Linked DNA regions of Thermoplasma volcanium GSS1. The main gene of each other region encodes a partner of the protein of the gene in region 2 in a complex. Links are inferred from orthologs where the notes say so. Each region holds a gene or a part of one and is shown on either strand. Other genes may lie near its edges.

Evidence for each region.
Region 1: TVG_RS02945 (region 2) and TVG_RS00035 share a complex: the UniProt entries of both Methanocaldococcus jannaschii proteins name them as parts of the 30S ribosomal subunit. The link is inferred for Thermoplasma volcanium GSS1 from one-to-one orthologs.
Region 3: TVG_RS02945 (region 2) and TVG_RS02145 share a complex: the UniProt entries of both Methanocaldococcus jannaschii proteins name them as parts of the 30S ribosomal subunit. The link is inferred for Thermoplasma volcanium GSS1 from one-to-one orthologs.

What each region holds. Positions count from the first base shown.
Region 1 is NC_002689.2:3,166-11,478, reverse strand. Bases 2,063-4,897 are described here. They hold TVG_RS00035 (30S ribosomal protein S19e), read right to left. Parts: upstream 3,789-4,897; coding sequence 3,336-3,788; downstream 2,063-3,335. Other genes in these bases: TVG_RS00025 (MFS transporter), read right to left, coding at 4,461-4,897; TVG_RS00030 (zinc ribbon domain-containing protein), read left to right, coding at 4,024-4,431; TVG_RS00040 (DNA-binding protein), read right to left, coding at 2,978-3,325; TVG_RS00045 (50S ribosomal protein L39e), read right to left, coding at 2,826-2,981; TVG_RS00050 (50S ribosomal protein L31e), read right to left, coding at 2,547-2,816. Also shown: TVG_RS00065 (ATP-dependent DNA helicase), read right to left, coding at 1-1,289; pyrE (orotate phosphoribosyltransferase), read left to right, coding at 1,349-1,849; more of TVG_RS00055, read right to left, coding at 1,850-2,062; more of TVG_RS00025, read right to left, coding at 4,898-5,891; TVG_RS00020 (FAD/NAD(P)-binding protein), read right to left, coding at 6,348-7,082; TVG_RS00015 (4Fe-4S dicluster domain-containing protein), read right to left, coding at 7,120-8,040; fdhF (formate dehydrogenase subunit alpha), read right to left, coding at 8,037-8,313. UniProt on the Methanocaldococcus jannaschii protein: May be involved in maturation of the 30S ribosomal subunit.
Region 2 is NC_002689.2:548,272-554,113, reverse strand. The notes cover bases 2,776-5,605. They hold TVG_RS02945 (30S ribosomal protein S13), read right to left. Parts: upstream 4,534-5,605; coding sequence 4,018-4,533; downstream 2,776-4,017. Other genes in these bases: TVG_RS02940 (MFS transporter), read right to left, coding at 4,615-5,605; TVG_RS02950 (30S ribosomal protein S4), read right to left, coding at 3,405-4,007; TVG_RS02955 (30S ribosomal protein S11), read right to left, coding at 3,029-3,412; TVG_RS02960 (DNA-directed RNA polymerase subunit D), read right to left, coding at 2,776-3,028. Also shown: TVG_RS02975 (molybdopterin biosynthesis protein), read right to left, coding at 1-783; TVG_RS02970 (molybdopterin molybdotransferase MoeA), read right to left, coding at 789-1,979; more of TVG_RS02960, read right to left, coding at 2,213-2,775; more of TVG_RS02940, read right to left, coding at 5,606-5,842. UniProt on the Methanocaldococcus jannaschii protein: Located at the top of the head of the 30S subunit, it contacts several helices of the 16S rRNA.
Region 3 is NC_002689.2:398,768-407,175, forward strand. Bases 2,063-4,992 are described here. They hold TVG_RS02145 (30S ribosomal protein S27e), read right to left. Parts: upstream 3,662-4,992; coding sequence 3,464-3,661; downstream 2,063-3,463. Other genes in these bases: TVG_RS02135 (proteasome assembly chaperone family protein), read right to left, coding at 2,063-2,546; TVG_RS08265 (RNA-protein complex protein Nop10), read right to left, coding at 2,518-2,706; TVG_RS02140 (translation initiation factor IF-2 subunit alpha), read right to left, coding at 2,703-3,467; TVG_RS02150 (50S ribosomal protein L44e), read right to left, coding at 3,664-3,945; TVG_RS02155 (YunC family protein), read right to left, coding at 4,636-4,923. Outside these bases: TVG_RS02125 (menaquinone biosynthesis decarboxylase), read right to left, coding at 1-408; TVG_RS02130 (cobyrinate a,c-diamide synthase), read right to left, coding at 430-1,794; more of TVG_RS02135, read right to left, coding at 1,791-2,062; TVG_RS02160 (DUF3198 domain-containing protein), read left to right, coding at 5,276-5,641; speE (polyamine aminopropyltransferase), read right to left, coding at 5,634-6,455; TVG_RS02170 (deoxyhypusine synthase), read left to right, coding at 6,646-7,578; bcp (thioredoxin-dependent thiol peroxidase), read left to right, coding at 7,709-8,167; rpl12p (50S ribosomal protein P1), read right to left, coding at 8,355-8,408.

The DNA.
Region 1 (8,313 bases), 540 kb from region 2 along the record:
TAGGAGACAAATCGGTTTTCAATTGGAAAAACATTTTCTATCCTGCGGAATGGTATATCAAAGCCAGTTACGTCAGAATAAAATTCGAATGGTTCCAATGTACCAGACATATGTATGGTCTTCGACTCCTTCAACGATGATAATATAGATGATGGGTCTAGGCATGACGCTTGTATATAGCCAGATTCTGACTTTGATAATATAGCTGCATACATAGCATCATCTTCATCCATCATGGCTTCTAGCCTTTGGGCGAGCGAAGAACAGTATGAAACAGGTACCTTGCCGGCTTTCTCCTTTTCGTTTTCAACGTATTCTCCAAACAAATAGAGATAGTTATTGAGATCCCTTATTGACTTCTCGCTTTTCTTGTTCATTATCATTAAGTATTCCTTGAATTCCTGAAATCTTATTCTAACATCGTCTTCCTTTACCCTTTCCTTTATTGTACGTTCAAGAGTGCTTCTTATCATTTCTATGAAGTCTGTTACGTGCACACCTCTATCAAGTTCAGGGTCTCCAAATGATTGGGCCTCCTTTTCAGATCTGTTTAATGATTCTATGGATATCCTGAAAGAACCAAGGGATCTACCAATATCCGGCAGATTGTGGGCCTCATCTAAAACTATTATTAACTGTTCCCTAGATACCCCCCAGTGCGAGAGGAACCTATCGGCGACAGTTTTATTTAGAAAATACATGTAAGGCGCCACTACTATATCTGCATCTGAAAGTGACGCCTTAATACTCTCGTATGGGCACAAGTTATTCGTAAAAGCATATTCATAAAATTCTTCAGCCGTAGGTAAGTTTTCAAACAAAAAATCCTTCGTTTCTTTTGATCTGACCTTTATGGTGTAGTAAGGGCATGCTTCCTGATGGCCTTCCATTACCTGCCTTTTGCGGCTATTGCAGAATTTTGAAAGAGATTCTGCGGTTGCCTCCTTCAGATCATCGGCAGTCTTGTACAGTATGCAGAGATTTATCCTTCCCTGCATAGGTAGTGCTCTTATTTTCCTATTTTTTGATATTGTCCTAAGTTCTCTTATGACCTGCTCTTCCTGTGAATTTGTCCTTACAAGATACAGTATTTTCAAATGCCCGTTATACGCATATTTAAGAGAACCAAGGAGGGCCATCATAGTTTTTCCTGACCCTGTTGGAGCTTCCAGTGCTACGCCAGGGTAATTGGCAAGTTTACTGGCGATAAAATCTATAGCTTCATTTTGATAGCTCCTATCCTCATACATTGAACCAGAAAGACTAATTATTTCAGAGTTAATCAACATATCTAAAGTGTTTTATGGCACCACTCTTTAATTTATTAAGTGGGTCACCATAATCCATTATGTTGAGCGAGGATCTAGTCAAATCAGGAGCCATAAAGTTTGGAGATTTCATACTTACCTCAGGCAAACGATCTGATTATTACGTTGATATTAAGGAGGCAGCTACAGATCCAAATCTCCTGAGTGAAATAGCTTCAGAGTTTTCGAAGATGATCCATGCAAGAAAGATTGCAGGGATGGAGCTAGGTGCTGTACCTTTAATAGTAGCTACGTCTTTGAACATGGGGATACCATACGTTATTGTGAGGAAGGAAAGATCGCACGGTACCCTCAGCCTTATAGTGGGGCGGCTAAATCGTGGGGAAGAGGTAGACGTAATAGAAGACGTAGTTACTACAGGAAACTCCGTCTTGAAGGCCATAAATGTGCTGCGGGAAAACGGCGTTGTTGTAAAGGATGCTTATTGTGTTGTCGACAGGGAAGAAGGAGGCGCAAAGCTACTTGAAAACAACGGAATAAAGCTGCATCCAATAGTAAGAATATCTGAGCTCAAGAGGTAACTACGAAAGTACATCGTCTATCCTATCTATTTCAATAGGTGTAGTGTCACGCCCGACTAGAATGCCCTTTGAATTTGCGACTATGGACGCACCAACATATATGCTTCCAAAATTTGCAGTGCCAGATTTTACCGATACTTTAAAGAAGTCCTTGAGAAACTCTAATTCATCATCGTCAGTTTCAGGGTTTACGAGCATGCCCTTGGAGGTCAGAACAGACGCGCTGCCTACGGTCAATATGTTCCCTATTGAAGTTCTAATTGTTTCAACGCCTAATGTATCTTCTATTTCTTTTCTGGCCTTATTGCTAAATGCCTTGTGTATTATTGCGCCGTGATCGTTTGCAATTATATCGTTTCCCACGGCGTTTATTTTATCTTTAAGGTATAAAACGTTTCTTCCATCTATCCCGTCCAGGCCATCTATGTTCGAACCATATGGGAGCACTATGCCATTAGAGTTAACAGCTATCATGGTTCCAATAAGTGTAGATCCGTCGATACTTATCCTCTTAATATCAACCTGGAGCACTTCCCTGAACTCATTTACAGTCTTTTCGTCGGCCATTTTTGTGATAAAAGCGACATCATCCCAAGCTTTTGCATATATACCTATAAAGCTGCTCCTCATGACTGATGTCTTCCTTATCACAACCACTCACCGGCTAAACGATTAGTAGAAAGTAAATATAAAAGAATCAAGGCAGAATAATTTCTGTCGTTCCTTCTTCTAGCTTTATTATCTTCAGGGATAATTTTGATGGAGGTTTTTCTCTCCCCTTCTTCCATATCGTCTCACTTACTTTCGGATCAATCCATATCTTACTTGTATCTACTTTGAGTTTCTTGGATACGTAATTCCTCAATATAGATATGGATGTATCCGCCCTTCTCTTCCTTGAGGAAAGCTTCGCTTCCCTAAGGGGTATATTCATTATAATTTCCTTTGAAACTTCATCATCTGGCAAATCATCACCTCATATCTTCAGGTTTCCACGTCTCCAATTTCTCCTTAGGGGGTTTTGTGTTACTTTCCTGGCAGTCCTCATCATGACCCACCCTGGAACCCTTCTGTTTTGCTTTACTTTCTTCATCAAACGAATTTTCCGGCCTAGTTCCTTATTCCTGCTCATTTACTTCTCCTCTCTATTTTTGGTTCTCTTTTATTTTCAGTAAGTTTGCTCAGTATATCTATTATATCACTCTCTTTTATTATCCTGTTTATCCTCCCCATCGAAGCAAGCTGTATAAGCTGGTTTTCAACGTTGTCTGCAAGATCCGGCCTTACTAGGCGAACGTTGTTCAAACGCTCTCTTGCAGATGGATCAAGGATCTGGCGCAGTATTTGTTGCCTCCTAGCCTTTTCAATTTCTCTTTGTTTTTCTTCCTCTTCAGCCATCTGCCTTTGCATGGCCTGACGTTGAAGTTCTTCCATCTGCCTTCTTCTTATTTTTTCTAATTCTTCATCATCACTCATTTCAATCACTTTATATGAATTTCTCATATAAAGGATCTTTCTGTGCCAGCTGTTTTATTATCTCTTTGCTGGCATTGTCCAGCAAGGACATTCCCTGTGGAGAAAGGGATCTGCCCTTCTGAGTCTTCTGAACAAGTCCTGCAGATTCTAGCTCATGAAACAGGAATCTTGTTATAGATCTGCTTCCAGAAGCCGCATGATACCGTTTCGATCCCCTATCTACTTTGCCTCCGTATTCACTACTCATCCTTGAAATTCCTAAGTATCCATTGATGTAAAGTTTACGCAGCATAGATGCTGCCCTTACATATATCCAGTCGTCTTGAAGTGGAGGCTTTTCTTTGCTTACCCCCGTTTTTACAAATTTGACCCAATTAGGCTCTTTTATCTTTTTCTCCTCTTTCAATTTCCCTGAAACATAGTTAATTAGCATATCACTTGGAACGTATTTGACACTGACCATACTATCACGAATTGAGGGTTTATTTAAAGTCTATTAATAACTCTTTCGCATCTAAGACATTTGCAAATCTTAGTTGATTTATTAATCATTTGACTTGTAAATTTATGTATGATAGTGGTATATGTATTTGTGTAGGCTTTCAAGGCCGTAAAACAGTATTTCTATCCTTCTGGTAACCTGAAGGTGCTTATGCATAAGTTTACTGATATGGTCAATTTCACGATAAATATTATGATTGAGAATTGGGGGAATAAATCAGATTACAAAGAAGGGCGATGGAAAAGGGAAGGATTACAGATTCCTTCTTAAGAATGCATTTCCATATGGGATGCTTGCATCCCAGGTAATGTATAAGGCATCATGGGAAGGCCTTCCTGCCATAGAGCTGACAAGAAAGGAAACAAGGAACACCAGCAGGATGTGCTCGGTATGTGATACTCTGGCCAGAATAGGGCATGGCAGGATCCTGAAGTGTGATTCCTGCGGTATTGAGATAGACCGTGATGTGAATGCATGCATAAACATTGCATTCAGGTATCGGACATGTCTGAAACGATCCCATAAAGGCCTGCCAGGTGAAGCTGTGAAGCAGTCAAAAGATGTGGAGCAGATGGCAGGAAGCCAAATATCAACGGATATTTGACAAAGCCGCATCTAAGCAGATTCCCGGATCTATTTTTTAAATCCGGAAGCAGTTCTTACTATATATCTACCCTCGCCTGAAATATCCTCGAGTTTTCTTCTAGATGTTTCAGGTAGAAGTACTAAAGTCATTAACATACCTAACATCGATATTCCAGCAAGTATAAGGAAAAGTTCGCCTTCCCCATAAAGTGTAAATATAATTACGTTTAGCGCGGTTCCTATGAATGCCCCAGTTTTACCCCCTGCAGAGGATATTCCAGATCCGAGTCCGCGTATTGCTGTTGGAAACATCTCTGGAGCATAAATGAAGGTAGTCACGTTTGGGCCGAACTCTGTGAAAAAATAGCTTATTCCATACACTAAAAGGAAATAAGTAACGAATGTAGGGGACATAAGGTACCTGAATATGCCGAGAATACCAAATGTTATGCCCATTATTAGAAAACCAATTACCTGCATCCTTTTTCTTCCGATTCTGTCTACAGTAAAAGTAGCTATCCAATATGCAGGAAAAGCAGAAACGGCGAATATTATAAGCGTGTAAAACGTAGATAGCTTTAACTTGTTTAAGCCTGACATAGATGACGGGATAAGGGCGCTCAACATTTCATGAGACATTATCGAATTTCCATAAAACGCCCAATCAAGCAAAAACCATGTCCCTGCCGTTCCAATAAGTGAAAGCATAAAGTATCTGTTTTTGAATAAATCCGTCCATTTTATATTTGACATCTCTAAATCTTCCCTTGATACTGAAACCTTTGAATCTCCTGAAATTTTTTCGACACTCTGCATTGCTGAACTCGCATCTCCCTTTACTCTAAGTGCGTATCTGGGTGTTTCGCCTATTGCCCGCCTGCCGTACAGTACTATGAAAGCAGGCACAGCACCTATGAAAAACAGCACCCTCCATACAAGGTCTAGGTTGTGTATAAAGCTTAGAAGGCCTAGCGTTATTAAAGGCCCTGCTATAAGACCGACGCCTTGGAGAGAAAAGACCATGCCTACAAGTTGTCCCCTATTCTTCGTATTAGAAAATTCAGTCATTATAGTTGAACTTCCTGCGTAGTCCCCCCCAATTCCTAGTCCAAGTATAAATCTCCATGCTATAAGGTAATTTATACCGTTTACTGGAACCACAAATGCACTGCCTAAAGCTCCCAATATAAGCAACATCAGCTCAAATCCATAGACTCTTTTTCTTCCTAGTGCGTCGAGAAGCCTTCCAAATATCACTGCACCTATTACAGAAGCAAGAAGAGATATTGAGGATAATATTGAAATATCGTATGTGTTGAGTTTATCCCACCCAGCTAGTGGGAGTATTGATATAACTGTACCTATTACAAAAAGATCGTATGCATCCGTGAAGAATCCCATACCTGCAATCAACCAGGTGCGTAGATGAAAGGAATTTATCTTTGAATTATCAAGCTCTTCAATGATGCCTTTAGCCATTTATTCCTTCGCCGATTTTACTGTTCTATTGCTAAGAGAGTAATAAACAAATTCAATATATTATATACTGGCATATATTGTCACTATATTTTACCATTTAAGAATTAATATAGGGCGAAATGTTAGAATAAGCTATACTAATCGTTTCTATGTTTCATCTTCGGATTAGTTTTTTCGACAAATATCGCAATTGTTTATGTTAGCCTAAATCTAATTCTAGAGGAATACCATAAAAATTTAATACTGCACCTGTTGAAGCATATATTTAGAAAGTCCATTGGCTAGCAAAATCTCTTATTTCGTCTCAATATTTTCATTAATAAGTTACAATCGTAGTTTCTTAAATATATTGGCGCAAATAAGGAAACACTGATTATTAGTATGATGATATATCATACCATTTCGGTGCTGTCTAAAAGATCTGCCCATGCAAAAAATAAGTAATAAATATATCGTTTATAGGAACAGCTCCGGCTCTTCCTTAGTGTCAGAGTACTTAAATATTGGCCCATCTTCGCATGCATACCATCGGCCTATATTGCAATGGCCGCATACGCCTATGCCGCATTCCATCCTCCTCTCAAGGGACAGGTATATATTATCTTCTGCGAATCCAGCATCAAGCAGCGATTTGACAGAAAATTTCATCATAACTGGCGGGCCGATAACGAATGCAGCACCATGATTGTATTCTTTAATTTCAGGCACAAGAGTAGTCACTACCCCGACATGGCCTCTCCAATTCTCATCACCTTTATCTACGGTTATACGAAAATCCATCTCCTCCTTCCATGTTTCTATCTCACTTCTGTAAACTATATCTGAAGGGCTCCTAGCACCGTAGAGAACGGTAAGCTTATCAAGGCTTGTATGCCCCTGCATGTCTTCAATCAAAGCCTTTATTGGCGGTATACCTATACCCCCCGCAATTGCCACTACATGTTCGTAGCTCTTCCAAGGCCATACATTCCCATAAGGTCCCCTTATTCCGATTTCACCGTATGGATCATTCATTATCCCCTTAGTTACAGAACCAACAGCTTTAATGGAGAACATAAGTGGATTTCCGTATCCGCTTCCTACAGATATGGGCGCTTCACCTATCCCTTCCTTCGATACCATGTAGAACTGCCCTGCATACCCCATATTGCGTTCTGTTAACACTATAGTATATGTGTCTGCCGTTTCCATCCTAAACCTATAAGGCTTTAGTTTTTTCGGTATCCACTTATTCCCTATCGTAATCGTGCGTTATCACCTCCTTTATATCGATGTCTACCGGACAATCATCTACACAACGGTTGCAGCCTGTGCAGAGATAAGCTCCTCTAGAAAGCTTATAGTACTTGAATTTGTGATAGAACCTTTGCCTAAGCCTCTCGGATAGTTCGGGCCTTACGTTTCCGGCTGCTGTTCGGGTGAAGCCCTCAAGTATGCAGGAGTCCCACTCCTTCTTCCTTCCGTCATCGTCGTCATACACGTCAACGCAGTAACAGGTAGGGCAGGAATAATTACATGCACCACAGGATATGCAGTAATTTGCAAACTTATTCCAGAGGTTGGATGACCATTTCATCCTATTTTCTATCCCATCAACGTTAAGCCTGCCGTAAAGGGATTCGAATTCCTTCTTGTGTTCTTCAAATACGTTCTGATCATCAGATTCACTGAATCCGAAAAGATACTTTTCATATTTGTCTGAAGCTTCAACATAAAAGTAGCCATTCTTGTGCAGAACTTGCACATCATACTCATCAAGAACAGGCCCCCCAAAGCTTGTGCAGAACCCTCCGCTGCACATTTTTTCACATACAAAATTTATGAACATAGTATTTTCCCTTTTCACCGTATAGAAAGGATCTTTTCCCAGGATCTGCTTGTCCATTATGTAGAAACCACGTAGATCGCAGCTCTTAACACCAAATACTGCCCTTTTTTCGGCCCTAGGTATCGACAATATATTCTCCGAACGCTCAATCAAAAAATCCTTTGGGGGATAACTGCTCTTTTCCTCTGAAATATCACTAAATCTCTGAATATCTCCAAATACGATATCCCCATTTTCTTCCTTAGAACCAAAGGATTGGAAATCTTTGGATATCCTTTCAAACAAAATTTCCATATCCTTGTCTGTCATTTTATATATCATACGATCACCCTAGCAGCAACTACCTTGAATTCAGGTATCTTCGAGTAAGGATCAAGATTATCTCCAACCAGAAGATTTACCCGAGCTTCTTTGAAATGGAATGGAACGAATATTATCCCAGTTGGAATTTTATCTGTAACTTTTGCTGGAAGTGTTATTCTGCCATGCCTTGATTCAACGTCTATGGCCTGGCCGTCCCTTATATTGAGTTGTTTTGCATCCATCATACTTATTTCAACATAGGGTGAAGGCGATTCCCTTTCCAGTATATCA
Region 2 (5,842 bases):
CGCGCTGGTAGACCCTGAGGCCATTATTGCATCGTATTTTTTTAGTCCGTCATTAACAAGTTTGGATAACTCATCTTCATTATCCCTAGCTATACCAATAAACTCTGGATCGATTAGGCCTGTCGTAGCTAATTTTGCCACAAAGTAATTGCTGTTAGTGTCGAATATTTCACCATACTTTAATTCATTTCCAGGTTCTATAACTTCATTTCCAGTGGATAGTATAGCGATCTTCATTTTTTTATAGACTTTAACCCGATCAATTCCGGCTGCAGCAAGCGCACCAATCGCTTCTGGGGATATCCTTGTACCAGCCTTGAGGATGAGATCACCAAGCGATATGTCTGTACCAGAGTATGATATGTTCTCACCTGGATAAACCGATCTAAATACCTCTACTGTTTGGCCAGATGCCCTTGTATCCTCTACCATAACTACGGCATCTGCGCCCCTAGGTATTATTGCTCCTGTAGCAACATAAACACAGCTTCCAGTTCCCAGTGATGGCGCACTTCTGTCTCCCGCAGCGACGCTTCCAATTAGTTTAAGACGATGCGGATTGTCTTCTTCTGATCCCTCTACATCAGAATGAAATACGGCATAACCATCCACTTCCGATCTGTCAAACGGAGGTATGTCATATTTTGAAAAGACATCCTCTGCGCTTACATAACCAGCCGAATCTGAAATTTTTCTGTCCTCAAATACTATCCTCTTCGATATTTCTTGCGATATTATCTCTTTAGCTTCATCAGACGATACCAGCTTGTGGAATATCTTCATCTCGCTCACCCAATTAATTTAACTTCTACCAATTGCCCCTCTTGATAGCCTTCAACGTTTTCATCAATAATCAGATAGCCGTCTGCATTTATTACCGAATTGATTATGCCAGAACCAGTTGTCCTCAGCGGGTCAACATAGATTTTCCCATCTTTGTTGGATAGCCTAACCCTTACAAACATCTTCATGGCTTCATTGTTGAATATAGATCTTGTAAGTTCCCCCTTAACGATGTTAGGCCTCGTTTCCTTTATGGAAAGCCAGTTGAATATGAGCGGTCGAATCACGTTTTCATAGGCTATCAAGGCCGCAACAGGGAGACCAGATATAGTGAAGATAGGCTTATCATTAACTAAAGCAAGCCCTGTCGTCCGCCCAGGCTTCATTCTGATCCCATGAAATATGATCTGGCCAAGATTTTGGAGAATACTATCCATTAGATCTGTTGAACTCGGGCCTGATCCGCCAGTAACGATTAACAAATCCCCCTCAAAGGATCGAATTACGTTGCTAATTTTCTCTACATTGTCTTCGACGTTTCCCAGGAAGACAGAATTAAACCCATCTCGAACAATTAGGCTTTGAAGCATTGGAGCGCTTGCGTTCTTGACTTTACCTGAAACTATCTCGTCTCCCGTTGATAGAACTCCAATTTTCAAATCGAATACATTAACCTTTTCTATTCCGGTCTCTATAAACGCTGGGATATGCCATGGCATTATTCTTTGGCCTCTGTCTATGATCTTATCGCCTGTCTTTAGATCTTCTCCCTTGCGTCCTATATTTTGAAATTTTTTCACTTTGCGAAATATAGCAACATATTCACCTTCTATCTCCGCGTCTTCCTGCATAACAACTGCATCCGCACCTTCAGGTACCTCTGCACCTGTAAATATTTCAGCGCATTGGTTCTTTCCTATCCGTATATTATTTGCATCCCCAACGTGGATACTTCCTACAAGTTTTAATGAAATTGGATTGTTCAAGCCGGCACTTAACACATCTTCGTACCTTACTGCGAAACCGTCCACAGCACTTCTATCGTATTGAGGAAAATCTGAAGGGCTCAAGATTGGGATCGCAGAATACATACCTGCAGATATATCCGATCTTACCTCTTTCATGCGTACATTTAAATTTAATTTTGAACCAGCCAAAAGGGCCTCGCTATACTTCTTCAAAGTTTTGAACTCCATCTAAATCTTAGATAACAGAATCGAATATCAGGATATCGGGTCAAAGCCTCATACATATAACAAGAACTGCGATTATGAAAAAGCGCTGCCTTATAATATATAAGTAAACTATGCGGATGTCGGGATTTGAACCCGAGGCACGAGCTTGGCAAGCTCGCGTGTTGCCAGGCTACACCACACCCGCACTTAAGTTCGAGATAATTTCGGCATTAAAATACTTTTTGAGTCAAGCATCACTCTGATAGACTTTCGACTAGTATGCCCCAACGATCCATCAGCCTGTTTAACGCGTAAGAGAGCGTCTCTTCAGCAGTAAGAGAACCATCTGTCTCAAAATGGAATATGAATCTAGAATCGTCTTCCTTAATCTGTACGCCATCGCTCTCGAAGAGAATCGACAAATCGTTGCAGCCGTAATCATCTGTGAACACTATCGTATTTTCATCCTCTGATAGCACTGACTTCGGACAGCGTTCTTTGATCTTCGCCCAGTCCTCGAATAATTTCTTATTAACTTCAAATTCTCTATGGTACTTGTACGCTACACCAGACGTTACCTGCCATTTGGCATGTTCTTTTGCGGTTCCGAGGATCGCCTCTGCGGTTATGAGTATAGCTTGCTTTGCCCCTAGCTTAACTATAGGTATATCGGGGTCTACCGGAACAAGATCCGGATGGCTTATAGCCTGTATATCCCCTGACATGACTGAAGCCGGCCCAATCTTGTTTATGGAATACGTTACAGTACATAGAGAACAACCTTTGCCGCCACAGCTACATTGATCCCTGAAATTCAATGAAAGATCAGTCTTAAGTGGTATCAAGCCAAGGCGATGAGCAACCATTTCATCGAAGAGGGGTAATGATGAGTCATACACATTGCCCTCAGCATCCCTAATCTCGCCGTGGTGGAAAGTTACATTCTCTATTGCAAGCTTAGGTATATCATTTATAAGCGTTCTTCTCAAGGCGTTTGCTTGGGATGGTGTAATACCATCGATCTCGAAACTCATATATTTATCTGAAAGCTTGAATATTTTAACTTCCATCTAAACCCTTCTCCCTCTCTTTCCACCCTTCTTCTTAGTTCCATCGTGTGGAATAGGAGTTACCTCTTCAATCCTTACTATCTTCAGGCCTGCCCTCGAAAGGGCCCTTATTGCTGCTTGAGCACCTGGGCCGGGGATTTTAGATTTATTGCCTCCTGGAGCTCTTACCTTTATGATCAGATCAGTTATTTCATGCTCTTTTAAAGTCTCGGATACCATATCGGCAGCCTTCATGGCAGCGTAAGGGCTAGCCTGATCCCTATCGTTTTTTACAACCATGCCGCCAGATACCATTGCTATTGTCTCAGCGCCAGTTGGATCAGTCACGTGTATTATTGTATTATTCTGTGATGCGTATATATGTGCAATTCCCGTTTTATTCATCCTGTTCACCTCCATCTTCGCTTGCAGCGGCTTCCTTTTCCGCTTCCTCCTTCACCCTCTCAGCTGGAGACAAAAGAGCCTGCCTTATTGGATGCAGTTCGTTAGCAATAGGGGAGTTCTCATAGTATGCTATCGTATCTTCATACTGGGCCTCTACAAGCATACCTGGAACAGTTACCCTCCTACCATTGACCGTAATATGCCCATGAGTTATAAGCTGCCTCGCCTGTTTCTCACTTAAAGCTAAATTTTTCTTAAAAACAATGGTCTGAAGCCTGCGATCTAATATGTTCTCCACTGTAAGCGACAGTACGTCATCTAAAGTGGCTTTATCTGACAAAATCTTATATCGGCTTAACCTTTTTATCATCCTTTCAAGCTGCTTCTGCGCATTGGCATCGCTTGCTCTGAGCCTAGCTCTCAGGTATCTTGCTTGCGACCTTATGGAGGATAGCATGGCCTCGCTCCTCCAAATTTCTCTTTTGTTTTTCAAGCCGTACTTTACCAGTATCTTATTCTCTTCATCTATCCTGTCCTTCTCCCAAGGATGCCTTGGAGTAGAATATTTCTTGTGGTGGAATTTTGGGTCTCCCATGATATCACCTTTACTCTTTCTTCCTCACTACACCAATGCTTAAGCCTCTCCTGCCGTTGGAGCGCGTCCTTTGACCCCTGACCTTTTTACCTTTTTCGTGACGTATTCCCTTGTAAGACCGTATCTTCTTCATCAGGTTTATATCTTCCTGAACCTGTACATCCAGATCAGTGGTTACAAGGTTAAGATTCTTGCCAGTTACAGGCTCCCTGCGGTGATTCAGAAGCCAGTCCGGAAGATCGTACTCCTTGTTTTCCACATACTCCTTCAGTTTCTCTATTTCATCCTCCTTCAGTTCCCCTATTTTCTTGGTCGGCTGAAGGTTTAACCTTTCCGCTATCGCGTAGCCCAGCCTGAGACCTATCCCCTTCAGATCCGAAAGGGCAAGAGGAATTGGGCGTTCTCCATTCAGGTCCTTGTTGGCTATCCTGACTATGTATTGGAAATCTTTGTTTTCATCTTTTTTAGCTGCAGGCTTAGCAGCCTCCTTATCACTTTTAACATTGTTTGCTGATGCCTTTCCCATTAGATCATCCTGTTCGTTCGATATATATTATCGTCATATTAATCTTACTAAAAATATGTGACAATTCCGTCGTGATCGAGATTATAACGGAGAGCCACTCTTAAGCTCCGCTGACCTCTTCACGCCGGGTATTAGTGGAATGAAGAATGCAGATATAACGCCGAATATGATCATAATCCACATAACGCTTGTCAACGTAAAATGCAGATTCAGGAAAATTGACATTACTGCGATGCCTATACCGCCCCCTACAGTGTTACCGAGACCCCATACGAGTCCGTTGGCAGTCGTGCTTATGTTATTTGGGACTATCTGGTTTACATACCCCATTAATACTGGAAATCCAGTGAAAGCCATAAAAACGAATGCTGCATAAGTCACAGTATCTAGAACTGCATTGTCCCCAGAAAGCATAAAGAATATGAAGAACAACGTTGATAATATCGTTGTAATTGATATCGACCACTTACCTCCGTATTTTTCAGTTAGCCTCCCGAATACCGGCTGCCCTATAACAGCAGTAAGAAAACTTATCGTAAGAATATAACTCATCAGTATTTCAGATTTTACGCGATCCAATACAAATTGTGATATGTAAGTGGTAGTACCGGTAAGAAACATCGCCCTTATGAATATCATAGCAACTATTATAGCAAGAACTCCCCTGTACCTTAAGTAGGTTTCTTTGTTTGCTGCAGAACTTGCCTCTCTGGATCTGTTAGGTATTTCACGCTTTTTAAGAAAAGACAGGCCAGCATATATAACGACTCCTGCAACAAACATGTATGTGCCTGCTACGAAGAGAGCATAAGCCTTACCAACAAGCAGTATGAGCGGTACCAATATGACAGGCAAAGCTGATCTACCTATACTTCCAAACGCCCCATTTATTCCTAAAGCTGATGCTGCTCTTTCTCCATAAGTAACGTTAAGTATGGAACCGCCTAGCGGATGATAAAAGGCTTGCCCTATGCCTAGAAATATTACGGCTATCAGCATGATCCATATTACGAAAGAAGCTGAAAGGAATGAAAAACCGAAGAGAAACAGTGAAACACCAAGTATAAAGATGCCTAGCATCATCAAACCGCGGTATGCCCTTGTCTTGTCTGCATAACGCCCTATAGGAGTACTTAGGAATCCGCTTATTATGTTATATATAATTGCTATTGCTCCAAGCAAAGCCAAGCTTATTCCAAAATACCTATGGTAATACGTGATCAACACAGAAAACAGGAGTATATTAAAGTCATTTGTAAAGTGGCCTAAGGAAGTAAATGTTAAAGCTTTAATTCTCTCCGGTCTTCCA
Region 3 (8,408 bases), 150 kb from region 2 along the record:
GTATCTGTACAGATCAACTTTTTCAAGTTCCGAATAGCCGCTGGGAATGCTGTTGGAAACTTTCGGCCTAAGGCCGCTCAATTCCCTCATCATTTCCAGGCCCTTCCCTATAAACGATTCGCTATCTCTGGGAGGCTTTACAATATCCGCGATCTTCACGCCGATTGAATACGGATCGTCGCCAAGTACTGCCTTTAACTTCTCGTTAGTTGAAAATAAATTTCCAACTGCAGGTACTTGACTCCCCTTCACATTTTTGAATAAAATGGTACGGCCTCTTCCCATCCGCTCTTCTTCGCTAAGAATGTAAGTTAAATCGAGATTTGGGTCAACTTCCTCAGTTATAGTTACTAGATCATTCTTCTTTGCAAGATAATCGAGATATTCGTGGAGATCCTCAAACGTCATGCGTGCTGATATAAACTAAGGTTAAGAAATTTCTCTTTTCTTGCTATAACGTATGCATTCCTCTACGAATCTCTTCGGAATGGCAATGTTGGACAAAAAATGAATATGCACATAGCTCGCCACTACATTATTTGAGTAGTAGCCGTCTTCTTCAAACCTGTCTTTATACTTCAGAACGAATGGATGGTCCACTTTATCTTGGAATTGGATCGTAGATCGATGGAACTCATGGCCTCTTGCAGTTTCACCATGCCTTAGAAGCATGTTGCTAGTTTTAGAAACTATCTCCCTGTAGCCAAGTATAAGTTTGTCTGTAAGAAAGGTCTTAGCTGGAACGATGCCAACGCCCGGATATTCGATGCCGTCCTGTCCTACAATAGTTCTTGTAAGATACATATAGCCACCGCATTCAGCCAGTGTAGGTACGCCTTTTTTTATCAGCTTAGCTATGTTTTCTCTTGCATCGACGGCATAGGCAAGTTTCTTTGCAAAAACTTCGGGATATCCACCGCCTATGTAGAGCCCGTCTGTATCTTCAGGAGGGATTTCATTGTTTAGCGGAGAAAAAAATACTAGCTCAGCTCCGAGATTCCTCAACACCCTAAAATTTTCTTCATAGTAAAAGTCAAAGGCGCTATCATAGGCCACCGCTATCTTGGCATATCCAACTCTTGATAAGAGCGGACTAAATTTAGGATCCAGGTCTCTTGATGCTCGGGCTATCTCGATTATTCCATCAACGTTAATGTGAGTAACCTTGCTCAGCCTCTCTATATAGTCTGAAAAAGAATTCAACTCGCTTGCCTGTACTAGCCCAAGATGTCGACTTTCAAGTCTTACTTCATCGTTTTTTTCAATATAACCAAGCACACGAACATTAGTATTATCTTCAATGGCCTTCTTAATGAGATCGTAATGCCGTTCTCCAGAAACCCTCGTAACTATGACACCGGCGAGAAGATCTCCTGAGAAGTCTTTAAAACCTTTTACGATAGCAGCAGCTGAACCTGACAATCCATATCCGTCAATTACAAGGATAATTGGGGTGCCGGTAATTCTGGCTAGATCTAGGGTACTGCCTTCGTCGGTCGATCCAAACCCATCCAGTAATCCCATCACACCTTCAATAACTGAAATATTAAAACTTGTGGAAGCGTCTGCCAATAACTGAAATATCCTTTCCCTCGGGATCATCCACAGGTCTAGATTATCGCTCGTTGCTCCAGCTAATAATGAATGAAACTGTGGATCAATGTAATCCGGGCCGACTTTGTATGGTTTGACTTTTAACCCTTTATTCTTAAGGGCAGATATGACTGCCAATGTTGTGGTGGTTTTTCCCACACCGCTGTTTGTACCGGCAATTATAACTCTGGGTACTTTCATCCAAAGTAACCCAAATCTTCTTTTCCTTGCTTGTTCTGGAACTCTTCCTGCATTTTTCCTGTTATCTGTTCTATCTGCTTGCTCCTTGTTTCAATATCGGACATGTCTATTTTAATTCCAATCTGTTTCTGTAAGACGTTTAGAACTTCCATCGCACTCTTCGGATCGGCAAAATAGCCTGAAGTTTCTCCCATGAGACACGCGCCATTTATCTTGAATATTTCCATTCCGAGGCCAAGAATTAGCCCGGCTGAGCCAACTATACCTCCGCCTGGTTCCCCTTTCGGAAATATTACCCCGTTCTTTTCTAGTTCCGGTATGAGTTTTTTGTCAGTCACAGCTCCTAGGACTCTAGGTCTTTCCACAATCTTACCAACGCTATAGCCACCAAGCGTGTATACTTCACTAACATTCATATCCTTTGCAAGTTCTAGCATCTTGTACGAAAGTTCATATTGAGCTTCTTGGGTTGTACCCTGAAAGTCTCCTCCAAGAACAAGGAGATCGTGCTTTCCTCTCATTTTTTTGTAATAGATAGAATTTCGAACAAGGTGAATCTCGCTGTCATCGTTTATGAATACCTGCGGTGGAAGATACTCAGAGAAAATATCATAGATCTTAACCATGTTTAATTTTTCAACTATATAATCTGCTGCGATCTTTCCAACGTTACCTATCCCAGGCAAGCCGCCTATGAGAATTGGTGATTTTAATTTGACGTCTCTATACTTTACCACTATTATTTTTTCCATATTTTCCCTCCAATAGCTCTTCCATTCTGTACTTTTTAAACCTGTCTACCGGTGAAAACCTAGGAGGAACAGCTATGTAGGTCTGAGAACCACATACTGGGCAGATCTCCTCCATAGTATAGCGACCACATTTCCGGCATTTTCTTATGAGAGATTTCATTGCCTAGAAAACTCCAATTCCACTTGTAGCTTTTTAGCCTTATCTGTTACACTCTGGACTATTTTCTTTAATGTTTCCTCAGCCTTTTTGTAGTCTTTATCCCTAACGACGATCCTATACCTAGGCGCCCCGACATACTCCAGTTCTGCCTTTCCGATCTCTGGTGGTATTGTGAGAACTTCCTTTATCTTTTCAACACCATCAGACGCTAGAGAATAAGCTTCGAAGTAACCCGCCACTGAAACTTCAGGTATAGTTATATTTTCCTTTGCGACTTCCACGAAAGTGTCTTTCCAGTCACCGTTTATGTCAGGTAACCATTCTCCCTCCGCTGCGGCAGCGCTTTCAAACGCAGCGAATAGAGTACCATAGAGCTCTACTAACCTTACACCAAATTCTTTCTTGCAGGCCTCAAGATCCTTGTTTAGTTTCGAGCAAACTATTTCGAATAGCTTGTCTGCCTTTTGTTCGTTCTTCCATTCAGCTATCTTTTCCCTGCTTTGATGTTGGTTAACTCTCTTCAAAGAGAGGTCTACATTTTTCCTCTCCTGATTTACATTTATGACTTTGCAAACCACGCGCTGGCCTTCCCTAAGGTAGCTTCTTATGTGTTTTACCCAACCAGTTGCAACCTCTGATATATGTATGTAACCTTCGACACCAGGATACTCTTCTAGTATCCCATTTGCACCGAAGTTCTTAACCTCTGTTATCTTCACTACTACTAGATCGCCTACCTCTGGGAGCAGTTTTATGTTCATAGGCTCTCTATCACTTCTCCGGATGTTTCAAGCACTCCTCCTGTAGGCTTAGCTATTGTTGCCCCGCATATATTGCATGTCACAACGGATGATGGACGTGCGAAGACAACCTGTACATTGCCACAGTCCTTGCACTTTATCTTGAGAAAATGCCCACTAACGTTTTTTGGTTTTACAAATTTAACTTCACTCATGATTATGCCTCCACTATCTCGAATTTCTTAGCCCTTATCCCCGGCGGTGTAATAGCTTTATGGCATTCATCGCACACGAGGCGGAGAGCAATTCTCTTAGTTGGTTTCTCCCTACCTTCAAATCTCGGCCTTGGAAAACCTCCATATCCAGACGTTACCCTCCTGAATCTCCTTTGGCCAGCTTTCAACTCGCTTGCCTTCCTCTTTCTAACCCTCTCAACAGAATGAGTTGTATGCTTCTTACAGTATGGACAATACGTAACTATCTTTTTTGGCATTTTCAACTTGAATTCACCTTTGACTTCGAAAGTATTTCAATCTATTATTTTTACCTTTTCCAAGATTAATATTGTCAATTTTTTGTCGATTCTTTAATGGATCGATACTTGATCGATACTTCAAGTAAAATGATGAAATACTGTAAGTAGATTCATATACAATAACGGTATTTACGTTTGTGTATGCCTATAAGGCATGACACAGGATTTTTTAACATCCGATAACTTAAAGGCTCATGTACCAATTTATTGATATTATTAGCCTTACGATTACTATTGTGCTCGAGAAGAACATCACATCATGAAATTCTGTATCGAAGGAAGTTTATAAGGATCTCAAAAAGTACGGTACGCCTTCATGTTATTATTCGAATATAATCAATAAAGGAGTTGCACTTGTTAAGATCTAAAGGAAAAGGTTGTGAAAAAAGAGAAAGCAAAAGTAACGCATTTGGAAAGGCCAATGCTTTCTGCATTATTTGGTTTTAATATAATCGATGGGAATGCATAATTCATGTAGCTGTCAGAATGCACGACTACAGTAGGCATTGATCGAAAAATTAGGAATAATACTGTAGTAAATGAGTATAATCAACTCTAACCGCTTACCGTTTAGGAATAACAGACCTATTTATGCTTTCATTACTTAATGTTTTATCTCTATTTTAGTTCGGATGAACATTATTGTAATTTGATCTAGAGCTTTGACAGAACGTCTTTCAGTACATCCCCTTTCTTTATACCTAACGCAGATGCTGCACTGGTGACTTCTACGATTTTCCCATTTAGCATATCATCAAGTGTTTTAATGCCGGTTATGCGTACTGCAGTATCCCCAAGTTTTTCTGCTGCATCAAGGTTAAGATACCCGCACATAGCGTATCCATGTTCTCCTTTTAATATTAATAGTGGTGCATTACCTAGCCCCATTCTGAAAAACTGGAACGCTTTTCCATTTAGGTTAACGGTATCGATTTCTATCATAGTAACATGGTATCGTTGGAAAGCATAAATAACTCTGTTTGTTGATAATTCTATTTTCACGATGGCTAATAACCTAGATATGCTATTTGAGCGACAGCAATAATCAAACTGTGTCAGTGCATTGCATATTTGATAAAGGTTGGTAAACGTACACTAGAATTTATGCTAATGGAGTTATAGATGCGGTAATCTAATAATAATTAGAAGACTGAAAAGCTTGTTTTATGGCCATAGTACAATGCAGATTGCACGTAATGCCTAACATTAAATTTAACTTTAGATCGAGGCATAAAATCAACAAAGAGCAAGCAATATACAATGTTTAAAATATCAATGTATATTTAGCATCAGCATGGAGAAGTCTATCAGGGATTTCCAATTCATCATCTACGCTGCGTTGTTCGTAATTTCTATGGCGGTCTTGGTTATAGTTTCAAATCAGCTGATATTTCATAATTCATTTCTCAACGATGCACAGTTCAACGTCGGCGATTGGGTATATTGGATATTTGCTGTATCTTTTATAGCCGCCATTATGTTTGGATACTCGATGTGGGCAAACTTAAGGGATACCTCAAGGTTCGAATCCCTAATCAACAGCTCAAGTAAAAGCGTTTTCGTACGAAATCTTGATGAATTAGAGAGGCTTGCCAAAAAACTTGGCAAAGGTTATTTGATCCAGCTAGAAAATGCAAAGGAAAAGTGGAAAGTTAAGTAATTAAGTCCTTCACAAACTGCGGCAACTTGAACACCCCATCCAAGACATCTTCGTTGAAATACTTTCCCTTTATTGCCGGTTTTCTTGGGTTCATTGCATCTTCACTTGCTATCGTGAAGGACCAGAAACCACTAGGATAAGTGGGTATGAAGCCCGTATATACTTTCACGTCCTTAAAGAGCCTCCTCATGCCAGTGTAAGCTAGTTTTAATGCTTTTGGCTGATAAAATGGAGAACCTGACTGTGATACTATTACTCCGCCGTCGCTAAGTATTTTCGTTATATCACTATAAAATTCCATGGAAAAAAGGCCTTCAGCTGGACCCTCCGGATCGGTTGAATCTATTATAACCAAATCGAATTTTTCATTACATTTCCTTACATACTTTATGCCGTCGTCAATGATCAGGTTAACCCTCTTATCGGTGAAGGCCGAAGAAAGGTCCGGAAAGAACCGTTTCGAAACTTCGACGACCTGGCCATCTATCTCTACATTGACGATCTTATTTAGGCCTAGATCTAACAATCTTCTGGCAGCACCACCATCTCCCCCACCTATTACAAGGGCCGATTGAGGTGGATTCTTTGTCATGTGGTAAGGGATCATAGTTATGAGTTCGTGGTAGATGTACTCATCCCTCTCTGTTAGCTGGACCGTTCCGTCGATGGCTAGAAGCTTACCAAAGTCATATGTATCGAATAAATCGATTCTCTGGTAGTCAGTTTTTATGGAGAGGAGCTGATCGCTTACCCTGAACGATAGCTGCAAGTTATCAGAATACCGCTCGGAAAACCAATTTTCAATGAGCTTCATACGACTTTTATTCCTATACAATATTTAGATTTTGGCTTATACATCAATCATAGCTATACTAAAGAACGAGAATCCTGCTTAGAAATTAAATATGCATAACGCGGGTGATTTCCGTGCTATACAAAATATAGGGAAAAATGGTTTGGTATTACATTCGATAAAAGATTATATTCTCACATAATACCTCTGCATGGACAGAAAAGAATTACTTAGCAAGCCAGTTCAAGACCTGCGCATTGACGGGAATACAACCCTATCAAATCTTATGGCCCAGTTCTCTAACATAGGTGGCTTTACTGCTGCAAAACTCTATGAAGCCCATTCGATAATTTCTGACATGTTTTTGGAAGATAACACAACCTTCCTTTCGTTCCCTGCCGATATTATATCTACCGGTCTACGCGGCCTAATAAACGATGTTGTGAAGAGGAAACTAGTCGATGTCATAATTACTACTTCTGGAACGCTTGACCATGACATCGCAAGAACATTCGGAAAATATTACTGCGGTTCCTTCAACTACAGCGACGTGGAACTGAGGGAGATCAACATAAATAGGTTGGGAAACGTGCTTGTCCCAGATGAATCATATGGAGAACTCATAGAAGAAAAGGTGATGGAACAGCTCGAGAAGCTCTATTCGATAAAGAAAGAGTGGGCAACGGTCGATCTCATAAAAGAGATCGGGCTTAGCATTAACAACGAATCATCAATACTCTATAATGCTGCAAAGAACGATATCCCAATATTCGTGCCTGGCATAACCGATGGCTCCTTTGGTTCTCAGTTGTGGAGCTTTTACGAACAGCACCACGATTTTAAAATAAATTTGCTCGAGGATGAGCACAGACTTTCCGATATAATATTCGATGCAAAAAAGACGGGTGCAATAATGGTTGGTGGAGGTATATCGAAGCATCACACCATATGGTGGAATCAATTCAGGGATGGTTTGGATTACGCTGTCTACATAACTACTGCACAGGAATATGACGGCTCACTCTCAGGGGCAAAGCTTGAAGAAGCCATATCTTGGAAGAAGGTCAGGCCAAACGCTAGGTTTGTGAATATATATGGAGATGCGACTGTGATTATGCCAATACTCATGGCTCCATTCCTGTAGGTATACGTTAAACAAATATAAATAATTTTTATAAATTTATAAAATGAATTAGCGATTGTTCTGACCCTGAAATATAATTGTAATTTATAAAATATCATAATCTTTATTAATTGATACAACATATTTGTATATGGAACTGTTAAAGGTTGGTGATCAAGCCCCTGATTTTGAGACTGTTGATCAAAGTGGAAGCAAAGTTAGATTGAGCGACTTTAAGGGACAGCCAGTTGTTCTTTACTTTTACCCTAAGGATAACACTCCTGGATGCACAACGGAAGCCTGCAACTTTAGGGATAACTTTAACTCATTTAAGGAAGCCGGTATCAAGGTTATAGGGGTGAGCGTTGATTCGCCGGAATCACATAAGAGGTTCGCAGAAAAGTATCAGCTCAACTTTACGCTTGCCTCTGACAAAGAAAAGGAAATTTGTAAAAAATATGGTGTGCTAGGTCTTGCAACGGCTAAGAGAGTGACATACATAATAGATCGAGATGGAAAGATCGTCTACGTATATCCAAAAGTCACACCTAAGGATCACGCAGTGGAAGTTATGAACAAAATAAAGGAGCTAGGCCTTATACCATCCTGATCGTTGATCAGGAATAACTTTTTTCTTCTTGAATAAGCATAATTGAGACGAATATAGATCCAAGTATCCATATTATAGATATAAGCAAAAGTATGAAGATATCAAAAATGATCGCAAACGCAAATAATAAAATGGGGATTATGTATTTAAGCAATCCCCATACAAGGTCATAATAATCCATGAAGGATCATCCGAACAGTGCGCTCAGCCCGGACATTGCCTCTTCTTCTTCCTGCTCTTT